3 regions of the Psychromicrobium lacuslunae genome follow, and region 2 is predicted to be linked to each of the others. Evidence: riboswitches for the same ligand, from Rfam matches in the RefSeq annotation. Region 2 holds a riboswitch; each other region holds the start of a gene.
The links. Region 2 has a riboswitch for S-adenosylmethionine ahead of UM93_RS07950 (bifunctional o-acetylhomoserine/o-acetylserine sulfhydrylase). Riboswitches for the same ligand answer to the same signal wherever they lie in the genome.
Positions count from the first base shown of each region.

Region 1: it holds a riboswitch for S-adenosylmethionine, as region 2 does, so the genes downstream of both, UM93_RS07410 (aminotransferase class V-fold PLP-dependent enzyme) here and UM93_RS07950 (bifunctional o-acetylhomoserine/o-acetylserine sulfhydrylase) in region 2, are expected to answer to the same signal.
Region 3: it holds a riboswitch for S-adenosylmethionine, as region 2 does, so the genes downstream of both, UM93_RS11795 (DUF1737 domain-containing protein) here and UM93_RS07950 (bifunctional o-acetylhomoserine/o-acetylserine sulfhydrylase) in region 2, are expected to answer to the same signal.

Region 1 covers NZ_CP011005.1:1,587,862-1,593,718, reverse strand. The annotation lists gene UM93_RS07415 (class I SAM-dependent methyltransferase) at 1-427, opposite strand, end outside; gene UM93_RS07410 (aminotransferase class V-fold PLP-dependent enzyme) at 543-1,949, opposite strand; SAM riboswitch class IV at 1,989-2,102, opposite strand; gene hisN (histidinol-phosphatase) at 2,187-3,002, opposite strand; gene rsgA (ribosome small subunit-dependent GTPase A) at 3,118-4,167, opposite strand; gene aroA (3-phosphoshikimate 1-carboxyvinyltransferase) at 4,167-5,468, opposite strand; gene UM93_RS07390 (DoxX family protein) at 5,465-5,857, opposite strand, start outside.
Region 2 covers NZ_CP011005.1:1,708,140-1,713,996, forward strand. The annotation lists gene metX (homoserine O-acetyltransferase MetX) at 1-877, opposite strand, end outside; gene UM93_RS07950 (bifunctional o-acetylhomoserine/o-acetylserine sulfhydrylase) at 874-2,196, opposite strand; SAM riboswitch class IV at 2,254-2,396, opposite strand; gene UM93_RS07955 (VOC family protein) at 2,547-3,185, shown strand; gene UM93_RS07960 (CPBP family intramembrane glutamic endopeptidase) at 3,284-4,027, opposite strand; gene UM93_RS07965 (histidine phosphatase family protein) at 4,074-4,760, shown strand; gene efeU (iron uptake transporter permease EfeU) at 4,897-5,857, shown strand, end outside.
Region 3 covers NZ_CP011005.1:2,498,257-2,504,113, reverse strand. The annotation lists gene UM93_RS11815 (helix-turn-helix domain-containing protein) at 1-575, opposite strand, end outside; gene UM93_RS11810 (alpha/beta hydrolase) at 596-1,591, opposite strand; gene UM93_RS11805 (O-succinylhomoserine sulfhydrylase) at 1,755-2,948, opposite strand; gene UM93_RS11800 (rhodanese-like domain-containing protein) at 2,945-3,346, opposite strand; gene UM93_RS11795 (DUF1737 domain-containing protein) at 3,343-3,546, opposite strand; SAM riboswitch class IV at 3,582-3,710, opposite strand; gene UM93_RS11790 (ABC transporter ATP-binding protein) at 3,760-5,631, opposite strand; gene UM93_RS11785 (aminodeoxychorismate lyase) at 5,732-5,857, opposite strand, start outside.

The DNA.
Region 1 (5,857 bases), 120 kb from region 2:
GCAAACCTAGCCTGCCGCCCGGACGGAGTACCCGAGCAATTTCAGCGCTCGCCGCGCTGGCATCGAACCAATGCCAGGCTTGAGCTACAAAAACCGCGTCGGTGCTGCTACTCGGCAAGGGAAACTGCTCGGCGGTGCCAACTACAGTACGAACCATCGACAAGCGGTTGCTGAGTTGCTGCAACATATCCGCTGAGGGGTCAACAGCTGTCACGCTGAGTCCATGAGCCACTAATCGTTCGGTGAACTTTCCAGTGCCGGCGCCCAGATCGATTACCTCCATTGCATGCTCAGGGATCAGCCAGGAGGCGCTGTGTACGGGGTAACTTGGTCGCACCCGATCGTAGAGCTCGCCGCCGCTCAGGAAGGCGGCGGCGAGCTCTACGCGTCGTTCCGGTGCGATTTTAGGGCCTTTGACCGGCTTCAACGGTGATACCTCAAGAGCATTAGTCCAGAATATCCTGGCGAGCTATCAGCACTGCTGAGGGCGGCAGAAACTACTCTGTCACCAATTACTCTGTCACTAGCTACTCAGTCACTAACTACTCAGTCACCACGCAGGGAGCCGCGCCAGCGGTGCCCGGAGTATTTGGCGCCCAGCTGGGGAAAGCCCTGAAGTCGTTAGCTGGCACCCAGCGGCCACTTTCCACTAGGTAGTCCCCGGACGGGCCGTGCTCAACTAATTTGCGCACGCCGTCAATCAGCCGCTGAGCGTCCTCACCTTGTGAGCCTAGGCCGAAACTGGCGCGTAGCGATCCGGTGGGCAGGCCAAGGCGTCGTAGCAAGGGATGAGCGCAAAAACGTCCATCACGGACCCCGATCGCGAACTCGGCGGAAAGGTAAGCAGCGACAAAGCCTGAGTCATAGCCGGAGACCGAAAAGTTGACCACGCCGATACTGCCGCTATTTGGATAGCTATCCGAATCCTTGAAAAGCCGGTGAATGCTGACGCCGGGGATTTGTTCCAGGCCTCGGACAAGACTCTCGCGGAGATCCTGTTCATGACGCTGCCAAGCTGCTTGATTGAGCCCGGAGAGCACCTCCGCGGCTTTGGCGAGAGTAGCCGCGCCCAGCACATTGGGGCTGCCACCTTCGTGCCGAGCCGGTCCCTCAGCCCAACTCACCGTATCCAGTCTTACCTCTTTGACCGCACCGCCGCCGAAAAGCAGCGGAACACCAGTATCTAACCAGTCGGCGCGTCCAACCAGTACTCCCGAGCCGAACGGGGCATACAATTTATGCCCAGAAAAGGCCAGATAATCCACCTCCCAGCCGCTCACGTCAATCGCGCGGTGCGGTGCTAGCTGTGCGGCGTCCACCACAATCCGGGCGCCATGTCGATGCGCCAGTGAGGTGAGTTCCGCGATCGGCAGCACTTCGCCGGTGACATTCGAAGCGCCAGTGATGGCTAGCAGTGAAACCCCGCCCAAGCTGAATTCTTGTTCCAGGGTCTGAATCGTCTCCGCGATGCTTTCTCCGGCCAGCACGCTGCGATGCGGGACATGTTGCCAGGGCAACAAATTCGCGTGGTGCTCAATATCGAGATAGAGCACCTCGCCTTGGGCGGGCAGGCAGCGCGCCAAAAGATTGAGGGCATCCGTGGTGTTCCGAGTGAAAATCACTGTGTCATCGGGCCGGGCATTGACGAAATCCCGCACGATATGGCGGGAATTCTCATAGACCGAGGTGCTGATTTGAGAACTGTAACCGGCGCCGCGGTGCACGCTGGCGTAGTACGGCAGAATCTCATTGAGATACTCAGCAACTGAAGCTAGGGCCGGGGCCGAGGCTGCATAATCGAGGTTGACGTAGCGGGCTTCACCGCCTTGCACCAAGGGGGCGAGTAAACCGGCGCCCACCACCGGTTGTAGGGCTTGGATTGTAGCGACCGACTGATGGTCTTCAAGGGTTGCTAATTGCTGAAACGTGACGGTACTGACAGCACTCATTTAATCCTCCACTGAGAGGCCCTCGATGCCAAGATCGGGGGTCCGCGCTTGCCGGTATCTTTTGATATCGACCAGGTCGTCACCCGGGGCACCCCACCGCGAAAGGAGGGTTGCCGGCCAGCAAACCGGGGTTTAGCGCTGGCACTCGTGACCTATGAGTAGCTTAAACGGATCAATCGCCCGGGGAATAATCTGTTACGTCACAATCGCCCCAGGTTAGTTAGCCAGCTAACCAGGTTAGCTCAGTAGATCGTCTAGCTCGGGATTGAGTAGCCGGAGCGTCTCGGAGTGCAAAATACCATTGGTGGCCAGTGCGTTGCCGCCGAATGGTCCGTCCGCGCCCTCCAGCGAAGTGAAGCGTCCGCCAGCTTCGGTGACAATGGGGACCAAGGCAGCCATATCGTAGAGATTGAGCGAAGGTTCGCAGGCGATGTCGACGGCACCCTCAGCGACCAGACAATAGGACCAGAAATCACCATATGCCCTGCTTCGCCAGGTGGTCTCAAGCAACTCCAGGAACTGTTCCTGATTACCGCGCTCCCGCCAACCGTTGAGCGAAGAATAGGAAACAGAGGCGTCGGAGAGCTTAGAAACATTGGAGACCCTGATCCGGGAGGCTGCGGCAAGCGATTTTCCGGTGAAGGCTCCGGTCCCTTTCGCGGCCCACCAGCGCTTTCCCAGCGCCGGTGCGCTCACCACGCCCAGCACGGGTACGCCTTCGTCCACCAGCGAGATCAAGGTGGCCCAGACCGGGACCCCTCGAATGAAATTCTTCGTTCCATCAATCGGGTCGATAATCCAGCGCCGTGAACCATGACCACTGCTACCGAATTCTTCGCCTAACACGGCGTCCCGCGGTCGGACTCTGGAAAGCTGGCTTCGGATGGCGTCCTCGGCGTCCTTATCAGCGTCGGTCACCGGGGTTAAATCGGGTTTCGTTTCAATGGTCAGATCGAGCGCTTTGAACCGGCTCATGGTCTGTGCATCCACTGAATCGGCTAGCACATGGGCCAGACGAAGGTCGTCGTTATAGCCCTGAAGGTGCAATGTCATGTCCTCACGCTATCCCGAGATGCTACAGATTTCGGGGAGGCGGAGAGGGAAAGCCCCGGATCGGTGAGGTTTTAGCGGTCTGAGCTCACTGAAAGTAATGGAGCGGCACTGAAAGTCATTGCACGGCACGGATCGCACTGAGCAGGCGGCGGTAGGAGATTAGCCGCGCGGGTCCGCCCTGGCCGGCTTGACCGCCGGCCACCCAGGCGTCCAAGCCGCATTCCGGGGCGGCTTCATCGTGCCGGCAACCGCGCGGGCAGTCCGCTATGCCAGGCTCAAGATCTTCGAAAGCGTGCAGGATGCGGTTGGCATCCACATGGGCCAGGCCGAATGATCGAATTCCCGGGGTGTCGATGATCCAGCTCCCGGGCGCTGCCGCTTCCAGGCGCAAAGCGAGTGCTGAGGATGAGGTATGTCTGCCCCGTCCGGTGACCGTGTTAACCCCTCCGGTGGCGCGTTGTGAGCCGGTGAGGGCATTCACCATGGTGGACTTCCCGACGCCGGAATGCCCGACCAGCACCGAAACCTTACCGTCCAACTCGGCGTGCAACTGCTGTACCGCGTCGCTAACCAATCTTGCCGAGCCACTTGCAGCCTGCTCCGCAGTAGTGCGGCTGAGTAAAATTTTCAGATCCAGCTGTTGGTAGTGCTCCAGCAGTGCGGTTGGCTCCTTGACGTCGGTTTTGGTGATCAGCAGCAGGGGCTCGATTCCCGCGTCATAAGCTGCCACCAGGGCCCGATCGATAAAGCCGGTGCGAGGCTCCGGGCTAGCGGCGGCAACCACGATGACCAGCTGGTCGGCATTGGCGACGAGCACCCGCTCCACCGGGTCTGAGTCATCAGCGGAACGACGCAGCACGGTGCGGCGCTGCTCAATCCGAACCAGCCGCGCCAGCGTGTCGGGCTCGCCTGAGACATCGCCGACCAAGGCAACAAAGTCGCCGACCACGACGGGGGAGCGACGGAGCTCCCTGGCACGGGCGGCGACTAGCGTCCGTTCTTGGTCGGTGGCTTCATCGACTATGGCGGTATAACGGCCGCGGTCAACGGTGATGATCCGGCCGATCAGTGCATCCTGATGAGCGGGGCGATCCTTGGTACGAGGCCGACTGCCCTTTTTGTTCGGTCTGATCCGAACATCGGATTCATCCCACTCACGTGGCATTAGTTCGCTCGCTCAAGGGCCTGCGGAGCGAGCATATGCTGCCACAATTGGGGAAATTCCGGCATAGTTTTGGCTGTTGTGCCGATGTCGTCAATCTCGACGCCGGGCACGGCTAAGCCGATAATCGCCCCAGCAGTTGCCATTCGATGATCTTCATAACTGCGAAACAGGCCACCGTGCAGCGGCCGTGGCCTAATAATCAAGCCGTCAGCTATTTCCTCAACATCGCCACCAAGACCGTTGATCTCGGCCACCAGAGCCGCGAGCCTATCGGTCTCATGACCGCGTAAGTGTGCGATCCCGGTCAATCTACTGGGGGAATCAGCGAGTGCGCAGAGGGCGGCCACGGTCGGCGCAAGTTCGGAGGTGTCGGCTAGTTCAACGCCCCTGATTTGGGCGCCGCCGGTAACAACCAAAGTGTCGCCGTCGAGAGTCACCTCGGCACCGAAGGCCGGCAAAATATTGCGCCATTCGTCGCCAACCTGGCTGGTGCCGACCGGCCAGTGCGGTATCCGGACGGTGCCTCGGGTGACCAAAGCAGCGGCCAAAAAGGGTCCGGCATTGGAAAGGTCTTGCTCGACCAGGCGATCGAAGCCTGGAATGCTGCCGGGGGAGACCCGCCAGTGATGAGGCACCGAATCGTCCACCTCAATACCGGATTCGCGCAATAACCGCACGCTCATGGCGATGTGATCGAGGCTCGGCACCGGCTTGCCGATGTGCTCGATGTGCAGACCATCGACGAACCGCGGCGCAGCTAATAGCAGTGCCGAGACAAATTGGGAGGAGCCGGAAGCGTCGAGAGCTACATAGCCGCCTCGCACGCTGCCACTGGCATCGAGCGAAAAGGGCAGACTGTCCGCTTCGTCGAGCTTGACGCCGAGCGCTCGCAAGGCGCTAAGGACCGGCCCCATTGGCCGTTTCCGGGCCTGTGGGTCACCATCGAACCGTACCGAGCCCTGCACCAAAGCAGCGACCGGGGGCACGAATCGCATCACGGTGCCGGCCAGGCCGCAGTCGATCGTGGTGTCTTGGGCTAGTCGATGGCCGTCCGGAATGGGGGTAACGGACAGATCTGATCCGTAGCTGCCAGAACCCGCAACTTCCCGAATTTCCGCACCCAGGGCGCGGAGTGCACCGATCATCAGTGCGGAGTCTCTGGAGTGGAGCGGCTTTCGTAAGCGCGAGGGCGAGTCGGCAAGCGCCGCTAAGATCAAATAGCGATTGGTGAGCGACTTGGAGCCGGGGACTGTGAGCTCAGCGTCAAGCGGTGCAGCTGCCGTCGGTGCCGCCCAGGTCACTGAACGTGCACCGCGTCAGCAATCTCCGAAGCGGTCTTCTTGACCGACTTGCTAGCCGCTTTTAGCTGCTTCTTGCTGGCTTTTTTAGTGGCCTGCACAGCCGAATCGGTGAGGTGCTCTGCACGCCAGGCCAGCCCGGGCTTGCCCGCGGTGTCCACCGAGGCCAGCAGCACGCCACCCAAGAGGGAGACATTCTTGAGTAGCTGAGCGCGCTGCCAGCGACGTCCTTCGGCCGTGCTGGTATCAGCCGCGCTGAATTCTGCCGCCGTGTTCAGGGTCGAGGTAATAGTGAGCAAGAAACCTGCGAAACGGGGCAGCTTGCCGGCCGCCAACAGAATGCCGGCACCGAGCTGGACGCCGCCGAAGGCTTTAGCCAGCAGCTTCTCGTC
Region 2 (5,857 bases):
CAGTCAGCGTTAGGTAGCTGTTCGGATCGAAGATCTGGCTGAGTTTAGCGGCCTTGTGATCCAAATAGCTCTCCACCTGATAACGCTGCAGCCGAAGCTGCCCTGCACGCTGCGCCGAGACCGGCAACTCGCCCTGCTGGGCTTGCCGGCCGAACCGCGCGGCCAACTCACTCTCCGAGCGGTAGGAAATGTGGGCGATCCGACGAGCCAGGCCAAGGCCGTTCAGTGGCGGATCGTCCTGATAGTAGTCGCCACCTTGGTAGCGCGGATCTTGCTGGATCGCCAGGATCTGTGTTTGGGCAAGCGCTATCTGTTCAGCGGTGCTCGCAGCGCACGCCGCGAGCACAATAGCGTGCAGCACTCGTTCCGGAAAACTCACCGCCCATTCCAGGGCACGCGCGCCGCCCATCGAGCCACCGATCACGGCGTGCCAACGAGTAATGCCGAGGGCGTCAGCTAAACGTGCTTCCGCCTGCACCGAATCTCGTAGGGTCAAGAACGGGAAGCGTGAGCCCCACGGTTCGCCGTCTGGCGCGATGCTGGACGGGCCGGTGCTGCCATAACAGCCACCGAGAATATTGGCCGCAACTACGAAGTATTTTTCGGTGTCAACTGCCTTCCCCGGTCCCACCAGTTCTTGCCACCACCCCGGCTGCGCGGACTCCCCTTGCGCAGCATGAGAACTCCCGGTGAGTGCGTGCTGCACCAATACCGCATTACTGGCATCGGCGTTGAGGGTTCCCCAGGTTTCATAGGCCAGACTCGCCCCGGGCAGCACCCCCGAGACCTCAAGCGACAACGTGCCAAGCTCCAGGTAATGCAGCTGAGACACGTCGACTCCACGTAAAGCTTCGAGCGATAAATCCGAAATCGTCATCGCAGCTCGGACTTGGCCGCTCTGAAACCAGCATCCAAATCGGCCAGAATATCGGTGACGTTCTCCAACCCGACCGAGAGCCTCACCAGACCGGGCGTCACCCCGGCTTTGAGCTGCTGGGCTTCACTGAGTTGGGAATGCGTGGTGGAGGCAGGATGGATCACCAGCGAACGCACATCGCCGATATTGGCTACGTGAGAGTGTAGTTCGAGGGCATCAACAAAGCGTTTACCCGCTTCCACACCGCCGTTGATCTCGAAGGCAACCACTGCGCCGATACCCAGTGGTCCATACTTTTGCCCGCGTTCATACCAGGGGCTGGAGGGAAGTCCGGCGTAGGCCACCGAGGCCACACTTTCGTGCTCGCTCAGCCAATTCGCCACTTGCAAAGCATTGGCGACATGCCGTTCCACCCGCAAGCTCAAGGTCTCCAGGCCCTGAGCGATCAGGAAAGCGTTGAAGGGGGCCACCGCCGAGCCGAGGTCACGGAGTAACTGGACCCTGGCCTTGAGAATATAGGCCAGATTTGCTCCCAAAGCGCTACCGACGCCTAGATCCCGCGCATAAACCAAGCCGTTATAACTCTCATCGGGGGTGTTGAAGCCGGGGAACTTCTCCGGGTTCTGCGCGAAATCGAAGGTACCGCCGTCGACGATCACCCCGGCAATGGCGGTGCCATGGCCACCGAGATACTTGGTCGCGGAATGCACCACAATATCGGCACCCCACTCCAGTGGACGCACCAAATACGGGGTAGCTAGCGTGTTATCGACAATCAACGGCACGCCGACCTCATGGGCGACGGCACTGATCCCTTCAAGGTCTAAGACATCTTGGCGTGGATTCGACACCACCTCACCGAAGAAAAGCTTGGTGTTGGGCTGCACTGCCGCCCGCCACTGCTCTAAGTCATCCGGGTCCTCTACGAAAGTGACCTCGATGCCGAATCGCTTCAGGGTGTGTGCGAAGAGGTTGTAGGTGCCGCCGTAGAGACTCGGGCTGGCCACCAAATGATCACCGGCTTGAGCGATATTGAGGATTGCAAAGGTCTCGGCTGCCTGACCAGAGGCGAGCAGCAACGCTCCGACGCCGCCTTCAAGGCTGGCAATGCGCTGCTCCACCACATCCTGAGTGGGGTTACCAATCCGGGTGTAAATCGGTTCGAGCTCGGCTAGCGCAAAGCGATTCGCAGCACTCTCCGCGCTAGGGAAGACGAAGGAAGTGGTTTGGAAAATGGGTAAGGCCCGGGCACCGGTGGCCGGGTCGGGCTGCTGCCCGGCATGGATTTGTCGGGTTTCAAAAGACCAACCAGTTGTCATCGAGACTCCTCGGTTCAAGGCTCTCCCGGGTAGCCGTCATTGACGTCCCAAGAGGAGAGACCGCGCTTGCTCCCCATCTTGTGATGAGGGCCTGGTCGTCACCCGGGGCACCCCACCGCGGAGGAGGGTTGCCGTCCAGCAAGCCGGGGCAGGCGTTCCATCTAACTCACAGTCATGGAACTTTGCTGGCACTCATGACCTAACTAAAGTCTGCGGGCTTGAAGTTGGCCTTAGCAAGTAGATGAAGGGAATGTGACAGTTCATTTCCTCAGATTTACGAAGCAGCTACCGGGCTCATACTTAGGTAGCCCTTAGTCGAGACGTGCGTCACAAAGTGCAAGGATATTGCCATGCGAATGGATCACGTTTCTTACGCTTGTGAATCAGATGGATTGGCTGCCACCACGGAGCGAATCGCGGATGCTTTGGGTGTAAAGGCCGTTCGCGGTGGCGTGCATCCCCGCTTCGGCACCCGGAACATGATTATTCCGCTGACGAACCATCACTACCTTGAGGTGGTTGAGGTCTTGGACCATCCCGCCTCCGACAAAGCCCCCTTCGGCCAGGCAGTGCGAGCCCGCTCCAGCGCCGGCGGCGGTTGGATGGGTTGGTGCGTCGAGGTAGACGATCTGCTGCCGTTTGAAGAACGCCTGGGCCGCAGCGCGGTGCCCGGCAACCGAAAGTTTCCTGACGGCCAAGAACTCATCTGGCAGCAGATCGGCATTAAAGGTTTGATTGCCGACCCTCAGGTTCCTTATCTGCTCAAGTGGGAAGGCGACCCTTCACTTCACCCCTCGCTAGCGCGCCCCAGCGAGGTGAAGCTCTCGAAGCTGACCATTGCTGGCTCCGCCGAGCGAGTCACCGAATGGCTCGGCGAGTGCGTCGACAAGCCCCTAGAGGACGTCGCAGTGGAGTGGATTGCCCCACATGGCACGCCGGGCATCATGAGCGTCACCTTCGAGACCGCCAATGGCCAGGTCACCGTCTAAGTCTCGTTTCCGCCGAGTTCGCGGTTTTCTCACCAATTCGCCAGTAATTACTAGCGAAAACGAGAGGAAACCGCGAACTCGCGGCGTTAATGCGGCGGTTAGCCGAAGCCTAGCTGGCGCCCAAAGCTGAAGGCCGCAATGTCGAGTAACGCGTGCGCTATCACTAGCGGCATCACTCGCTTAGTGCGGGTGTACAGCCAGCCAAAGATCAGCCCCATTACGAAGTTGCCAACGAACGGGCCGAACCCTTGGTAGAGGTGGTAGCTGCCGCGCAATAGCGAGCTGACCACAATAGCCAGCCAGGGCTGCCAGCCGAGTTGCTTGAAGCGGGTGAGCAGAAAACCCACCACAATAACTTCCTCGACGATGGCGTTGCGGAGCGCCGAAATCACCAGCACCGGGATGGTCCACCAATAGTCGTTGAGCGAATTGGTGACAATCTGGGCGGTGATACCCAGACTGCGACCGAGGGCGTAGAGCCCCAAGGAGGGCAGACCGATCAGCACCATTAGCCCAATCCCCCAGAGCGCATCGCGTCCGGGTTTGCTGAAGTTAAAACCGATCGCGCGGAACCCGGAGCGATGTGGCCGCCAAAGCAGATAGATTGCCAGCGCCACCGGCACCAAAGCAAAGAAGTTGTCCAGCAGCTGATAGGTCAGGTCAAAGTATTCCCGGTTGATCCTCGGGGTGTTCAACTGGGCGGTGGCCTGCGAGATGGGTGCCCGACTCAGGTTTTCGACCAGATTGACGACGGCGTAAATCGCTGATTTTCCCAACGAAAGTCCGAGCACAATCAGGATTTCTACCCGCCAGCGTCGCGCCAGAGCATGAACAGTTCCCATGGCTCACATTAAACAGCTTCCAGCCCCGCGCACTACACTCAAGGACATGAGCGCGCCCCGGCAGATTATTATGCTGCGACACGGCCAGTCAGAGGCCAACCTTGACCAGAGTATTTACGACCGGATCCCCGACTACCGGATTCCGCTCACCGGATTGGGCATTGAGCAGGCAGAAAAGGCCGGCGCCGAAATCAGAAAGCAACTCGCGGGCGAAAAGGTCTGCATCTATGTTTCGCCTTATTTGCGCGCCTATCAAACACTGGAGGCGCTCGGTCTAGCGGAGCACACCGATCGGATTTTCGAAGAACCACGACTCCGTGAACAGGACTGGGCCAACTTCCAGAACCCTGAGGACATTGCCGAGCAGAAGGAGCTACGCAATGCCTACGGGCACTTCTTCTACCGCTTTCGCGACGGCGAATCCGGCTCGGATGTCTATGATCGGATCTCCTCGTTCCTCGAGACGCTCTATCGGCACTGGAGCCGGCCGGACTACGCGCCAAATACCCTGCTCATCACCCACGGGCTGACCATGAGACTGTTCTGCATGCGCTGGTTCCACTGGTCGGTCGAATATTTCGAATCGCTCAATAACCCGGAGAATGCCGAAATCCGCTCCCTCATCCGGCAACCAGCTGGCCGCTATCTCCTTACCCCCGGCTTCCAGCAGTGGAAACCGGTAGCTCCTAATCAGACGGTTTTGCAGGGCGCAGCTCCAGTTAAACCCAGCTAGCGCAGCCGATCCTCACCAATAGCGCATTCAGGCATGACTTAATTAGGACCAAAGCCTAGTTTGAGGGTAGCCTTACCTTGGTTTATTCTCGCTCGACCTAGTTTCGGCTGGTTTCTTTCGCCCTCGGAGTCCGTCCTTGCTCGCTACCCTCGTCATTGGCCTACGTGAAGGCTTGGAAGCCGCGATGATCGTTGGCATTATTGCCGCCTTCCTGAAACGCCATGGCAGAGGACTCGGCGCAATGTGGCTTGGCGTCGCCACGGCACTTGCCATCAGCATCGGCGTCGGACTCACCCTTGAACTGATTGCCGCATCGCTGCCGCAAGCTCAGCAGGAAGGGATGGAGAGCATCATCGGTGCCATCGCAGTGTTGATGGTCACCGGGATGATCCTCTGGATGTCCAAAAACGCCCGCTCTTTGAAAGGCGATCTGGAAACTCAAGCCGCGGGGGCGCTGAGTACCGGCAGCACCGCAGCGCTAGCTGTGATGGCGTTCCTCGCGGTGTTGCGCGAAGGCGTTGAAACCTCTGTCTTTATGCTGGCAGCCTTCCAATCCTCGACCGATGCATTGAGCGCCGGGCTAGGGGCGGTACTGGGCGTCTTGATCGCGGTGGCCATTGGCTACGGCATCTACCGTGGTGGCGTGAAACTCAATATGGCGCGATTCTTCCGGATTACCGGGGTCTTTCTAGTACTGGTTGCCGCCGGTCTGGTGCTGATGTCACTGCGCACCGCACATGAAGCTGGCTGGCTGACCATCGGCCAGGCCAGCACCATCGATCTTTCCTGGCTGGCACCAAACGGTTCCCCGCAGTCTGCTCTGCTTACTGGAGTGCTCGGAATACCCGCCGATCCCAGAATGATCGAGGTCCTGGGCTGGTCGCTCTACCTCATCCCGATGCTGCTGTTTGTACTGTGGCCGCAAAAACTCCGGCCAACGGCGCAAACCCTCCCCCGCTTTCAGCGCATCATCGCGCTTTCCTTGGCGGCGACCGCGGTCGCCCTGGCGGCACTGGTCGCGCTGCTGCCAGCCCCTGCCTCTACCACCGAGCCACTACAACTTGTTGCTGGTGACGAGTCAATCGGCAGCCTCAGCC
Region 3 (5,857 bases), 790 kb from region 2:
GCCCCTGTGTTCTTGTCGATTCCGGCTCGGATCAGGCCGTAACGGGTGCTCAGAATGGTCTGCTGGCTGACCTCTGGCAGCTCCGCCTCGGGGTAACAAGCGAGGATTCGATAGTCACCGTGCGGAGCCAAACCCAGGGCGGCAATAGCCGTCGCACGGTCAGAGGCGGCTGTCTCTTCTTCTAGAGCGAGGTTCAGATTGCGGCGCGGCTCATCCAGCCGGCCTTGGGCAATTCCGATGGCCAGCGCCAAACGTTCCAGTACCAGTGCATCGTTGGCATGCTCGGCGCCCTCCCGCTCAAGCCAAAGCCGTCCGCCGTCGTCCATGGTGAAGGCGAGGCCACCTTGCTGGGCGGGAAATGCTTGGGCCGTCCGCTCGCCGTTGGGGCACAGCCGGATTGGCTTGCCGGAGACCGGGGAGTAGCCGCAGGGGCAGCCGGTGAGGGTGACCGCAGCGCGCAGCAGAGCCTCAACACTGACCTTGCCGTTGATCAGCACATCGAAATAACTAATCACTTTGAGGCTTTCGCTTGCCTCCGGATCAAGCGCTTGCAACCGCCCGGTGAGTTCTTGCATGGCCGCTAGTTTACGCGGATTCAGACGTCCAGAATGCGGCGGACCCAAGAGTCTCTGGCGTCATGCGCTGCCTTGGAGACCAAAGCAGCGCTGAAGCCCTCGGAACCGTGAAAAGCGCCAGCCCAGATATGTAACTCCGCCTGCACCCCGGCCGCCCAGAGTCGTGAAACGTAGTCGACCCCCTCATCTCGGAAGACCTCAGCGGAGCCATTGTCGAGATAGGTTGACGGCAATTCGCTCAAATCGGTGGCCAGTGCTGGAGAAGCATAAGGCGACACTTCGGCATTATGGTGATCGTCACCGAGCAAGGCCGACCAGCCCAGTTCGTTGCTCTCTCGGTCCCATTGACCCAGGCCGGAATATTGCTGGCTGGAGACGGTCACGTTGCGATGGTCAAGCATCGGGCAAGCGAGTAGTTGCCCCACCAAGGCAGGGCCTTGCCGATCCCTGGCCAAGAGCGTAACCGCTGCGGCCAGGCCGCCCCCAGCGCTTACCCCGCCGAGCAAAATACGCCGTGGATCAAGGCCCAGTTCGGCGGCCTGGGCAGCTGTCCACACCAGGCCGGCATAGCAATCTTCAACCGGGGCCGGGTGTGGGTGCTCCGGGGCTAAGCGGTATTCCACCGATACGAGCGTGACGCCATACTGTTCAACCCAGTCCACTTGCTGCTCCGAGATGGCGTACCTGGTGCCCACCACCATGCCGCCGCCATGAATGTAATAGAGCGCCGGGCGCGGACCACTGAACTCGGTGGATCGCAGCACCAGTAACTTAATATCGGGTGAACCCTCCGGTCCTGGCGCCTGGTATTCCTGAGTTTCGATGGCCCGGCCGACGAGCAGCGCATCAAGCTCAATTGATTGATCGATGGCCCTGATCTGCTCGATCCTGTCAAGGCTCAGCGGCGGGATGCCGAGCTCCGGGTTGGCCTGCAAGAGCGCCGCCAACTCGGGATCGTAACTGGGACGCTTGAGACTGGCGGGAGCATCCTGCGCGGTGGGTTCATTGAGGGACACGAGAGTTCCTTTGCTCGATCTGATTTACTCTTATCCTTATCCTGCCGCTTAGCCGGACCGTGCGGTACCGCCGCAGCGGTGCAGCTTCGGAGTCGCTAACCGCCAATTGGCGGCTAGCTGGCGAGCGCCAGACGAGCAAGTTCTCAGAGTTCCTCGGTTCGACTCAAAGCTTCGCCAAGGCCTGGCTCAGGTCCGCCCGCAAATCGTTGAGATCTTCTAACCCGACCGAAAGCCGCACCACACCGTCGCCCAGGCCGATGGCGGCCCGGCCTTCCGGCCCCATTGCACGGTGCGTGGTGGTGGCCGGGTGGGTGATCAAGGATTTCGAGTCGCCGAGGTTATTCGAAATATCGATCACCTCGAGGGCGTTCAGTAGTGCGAAGGCCTCCGTTTTGCCGCCGCGCAGCGCGAAGGTCAGCACGGTACCGCCCGCCGTCATTTGCTGGGACGCCAGCTTGTACTGTGGATGAGACTTCAATAACGGGTACCTCACCCACTCCACAGCGGGCTGCGCCTCCAGGAATTCCGCCAGCGCCAGCGCCGAAGCGCAGGAATGATTGACCCGCAGCGAGAGCGTTTCCAGCCCTTTGGTGAGCACCCAGGCATTGAAGGAGGAGAGCGCCGGGCCGGTGTGCCGCATGAGCTGTTTCACCGGACCGTCGATGAATTCCTTGCTGCCCAGGATCGCGCCGCCCATCACCCGGCCCTGGCCGTCAATGTGCTTGGTGCCGGAGTAAACCACGATGTCAGCGCCGAGATCGGTGCAGCGTTGCAGCAACGGAGTGGCAAAGACATTATCGGCCACCACCTGGGCACCGGCGGCGTGCGCTAGCTCGCAGACCGCGCGGATATCGACGATCTCCTGCATTGGGTTGGAGGGAGATTCGAAGAACACCGCCGTGGTCGGCACCGAGAGCGCTTCCTTCCACTGCTCCAGATCTGGGCCGTCCACGAAGACGGTTTCGACGCCCCAGCGCGGCAGGATTTCATTCAAGATCACAAAACAGGAACCGAAGAGGGATCGGGAAGCAACCACCCGATCCCCGGCAGCAAGCAATGCACCGAGGGCAACAAACACCGCCGACATGCCAGAGGCAGTCGCGAAGCAAGCTTCGGTACCCTCCAACAGCCGCAGTCGTTCTTGGAAGGTCGCCACCGTCGGATTGCCATAACGAGAATAGACGAAGCGCTCATCCTCACCAGTGAAGGCCCGCTCTGCGGCCTCGGCAGAGTCATAGACGAAACCCGAATTGATGAAGATCGCCTCCGAGGTTTCGAAGAAGCCGGTGCGGTCTAAGCCGCCACGTACCGCCTGAGTGTCGGCGGCCCAGTCGGAGGCTAAGGGGTTGAAGCTCATGCGCCCTTCTTCCAAGGCAACTTGCGGTTCTTCCAGCCGTTGACGACTCGATCACCGTAGGCATCGGGTACTCCTTCGAAGCCTTCCAGGACATTGAAGGAGGTGAAACCGGCCTCGGTGGCCGCCTCGGCGGCCGAGATCGAGCGGGCGCCGGAACGACAGAGGAAAACCAGCTCAGCCTCGGCTGGCACGGTCTGCTGTAACTGAGCGAGGAAATCCGTATTCCAAACCCCGCCAGCCAGATTCCACTGCACAAAGCGCGGTTCTGCTTCGATGCTCGAAGTGTCCGGCACCCCGATGAGTTGCCACTCCGCCTCGGTCCGCACATCGACCAGTACGGCCCCGTCGGAAACCTTCTGCCAAGCCTGTTCTGGGGTGAGATCGCCCGCGTAGCTCATTGCGCCGACTCCGATCCCACAGTGGCGTTAAAGCCGGGCAGCACCACAGCTTGAGCAGCGATTACCTGGCCGCCGTTGGAGGTCACCGAGGGGCTGCCGTACAGCACGTATCCTTCGGCAATCGCGTCGCTGACTCTCTGACAGAAGGCGTGGTCATCGGGACCGGTCAGCAACCGGTAGGTAAGGGGGGCGTCAGCCATTAGATTCTCCTTTTGCGTCGGAGCAAGCCGGAGCGATTCCACGCTTGCAACCTCAATACGTTGCCGAGTACTCACCTGAGGCACCCCACCGGAATCGAGGGTTGCCGGCCAGCAAGTCAGGGCAGTGCAACCAAGTCTTTGGTTGCGCGCTGGCGCTCATTACTCATCGTCAAAGTAGCACAAAGTGGGCCGAGCCTTGGCATGCTAGTGACTTTATTGCGAGGCTTGACTGCTTGCCTGTTCCCGGTAGAGAGCCGCATACCGCCCCGCTGCGGCGAGCAGTTCCTGATGACTGCCGGATTCCACAATCCGACCCTGTTCGACGACGAAAATCACGTCTGCCGAGACCACGGTGGAGAGTCGATGCGCAATCGCTACCGTGGTTCGACCATGCGAAGCGGTTTCCAGCGCGGCCTGCACGACGCGTTCTGAGATCGAATCGAGTGCACTAGTGGCCTCATCGAGGACCAGTACCGCAGGGTCTTTCAACAACACTCGGGCAATCGCGATCCGCTGCTTCTCGCCACCGGAGAGTCGATAACCGCGCTCGCCGACCAGGGTATCGAAACCCTCCGGGAAGCTCATGATGGTCGAATAAATATTGGCCTGTTGGGTGGCTTGGTCGAGTTCCTGCTGACTGGCGTCGGGCTTGGCGTATCGCAGATTGTCGGCGATGCTGGCGTGGAAGAGATAGGTCTCTTGAGAGACGATGCCGATGTGGGACACCAAGGAGTTCTGCTTGAGTTCCCGAACATCCACACCGGCGAATTCGATGCTGCCAGAGCTTGCCTCGTAGAGCCTCGGGATCAGATACGAAATGGTAGTTTTTCCGGCACCCGAGGACCCTACGAAGGCGGCGAACTGCCCGGGTTCAATGCTGAAAGAAATGCGGTCCAGAGTGGGGCGTTCTTCTGGCTGGGCGTCGGGGTAAGCGAAGCTGACTTCTTTGAAGCGGATACCGCCTAGCCGGGTGTCCCTTGGCAGTTCCACCGCCTCGGGCCGGTCGGCGATGGCTGGGGTGAGGTCGAGGTATTCGAAGATCCGAGCGAAAAGTGCCCCGGAGGTTTGTAAGTCGAGGGCCACTCGCATCAGGCTGGTGAGCGGGAAAAGCAGTCGAGCCTGCACCGTGGTGAAGGCGACGATGGTGCCAGCGGTGATGGCCTGAGCGCCGTTATCGACGAGCAGCCCGGCTACCAGGTAAACAATCGCCGGAATCGAGGAGAGGAAGATCGTGACAATGGCGAAGAACCATTGCCCGCTCATCGCCTGACGAACCTGCAACGCTATTTGTTTACGGTTCTCGGCAGAGTATCTATCGATCTCGGCGCCCTGCATGGTGAAGCTTTTCGCCAATAGAATGCCCGAGACGCTCAGGGTCTCCTGGGTGATGGCCGACATTTCGGAGAGCGATTCCTGGGTTTGGGTGGCAATTTTTGCCCTGACCTTGCCGACCTTGCGTTGCGCGATCACCAGGATCGGCATCAGCACGACGGCGACCACGGTGAGCTGCCAGTTCAACAGCAGCATCGCCACGAAAGCAGCTATTACTGTCACGGTGTTACCTAAGACCGCCGTCACGGTATTGGTGAGCACGCTGGCGACGCCGCCGACGTCGTTCTGTAAGCGCGACTGGATGACGCCGGTTTTAGTGCGGGTGAAAAAGCTCAGATCCATGGCCTGCAGGTGCCCGAAGAGCTTGACCCGGAGTGCCCCCATCACGCGGTTGCCGACCGAGGAAGTCAAATAGGTTTGCCAGACGCCGAGCAGCGCCGAGCCGATATAGACCAGGATCATCGCGGCGACAATAATGCCCAGGGCGGTCAGATCGGGTTTACCTGCGGGCGGAAACAGACCTTCATCAAAGGCTCGCTGGGTGAGCAGCGGCGGCACCACAGAAAGACCAGCACCGACCAAGACGAGGCAGGCGGTGAGGATCAGCGCACGGCGATGCGGTGCGAACAGGCCGTAAACCCGGCGAAAGAGATGTGGGATCTTTGGCGCCTGGGCATTGGCGGCGCGCTGCGCCTCTTCGTCGCTGCCGCTCAGTCGGCCGCCACGCACGCCGGCTGCTCGCATTCCGCTCATTGCGGCGCCCCCTTTTTTGGTCTTCGGTGGATTGGTGGCCCCCGTCGGGGCTGTTCTGGAGTTTCGGCCCTGGGCTGCCGGAGATAGCAGGTCGAGGGGGTTACTCGGTGCTGGCTAGGATGGCCGAGAGTTCCGCGGTCAATTCGGCCCGCTGGGTATCCTCGCCGATCTGCTGGCCGTCGATACTATTGATCGGCGCGAGCAATCGCACGCTGGAAATCAGCCA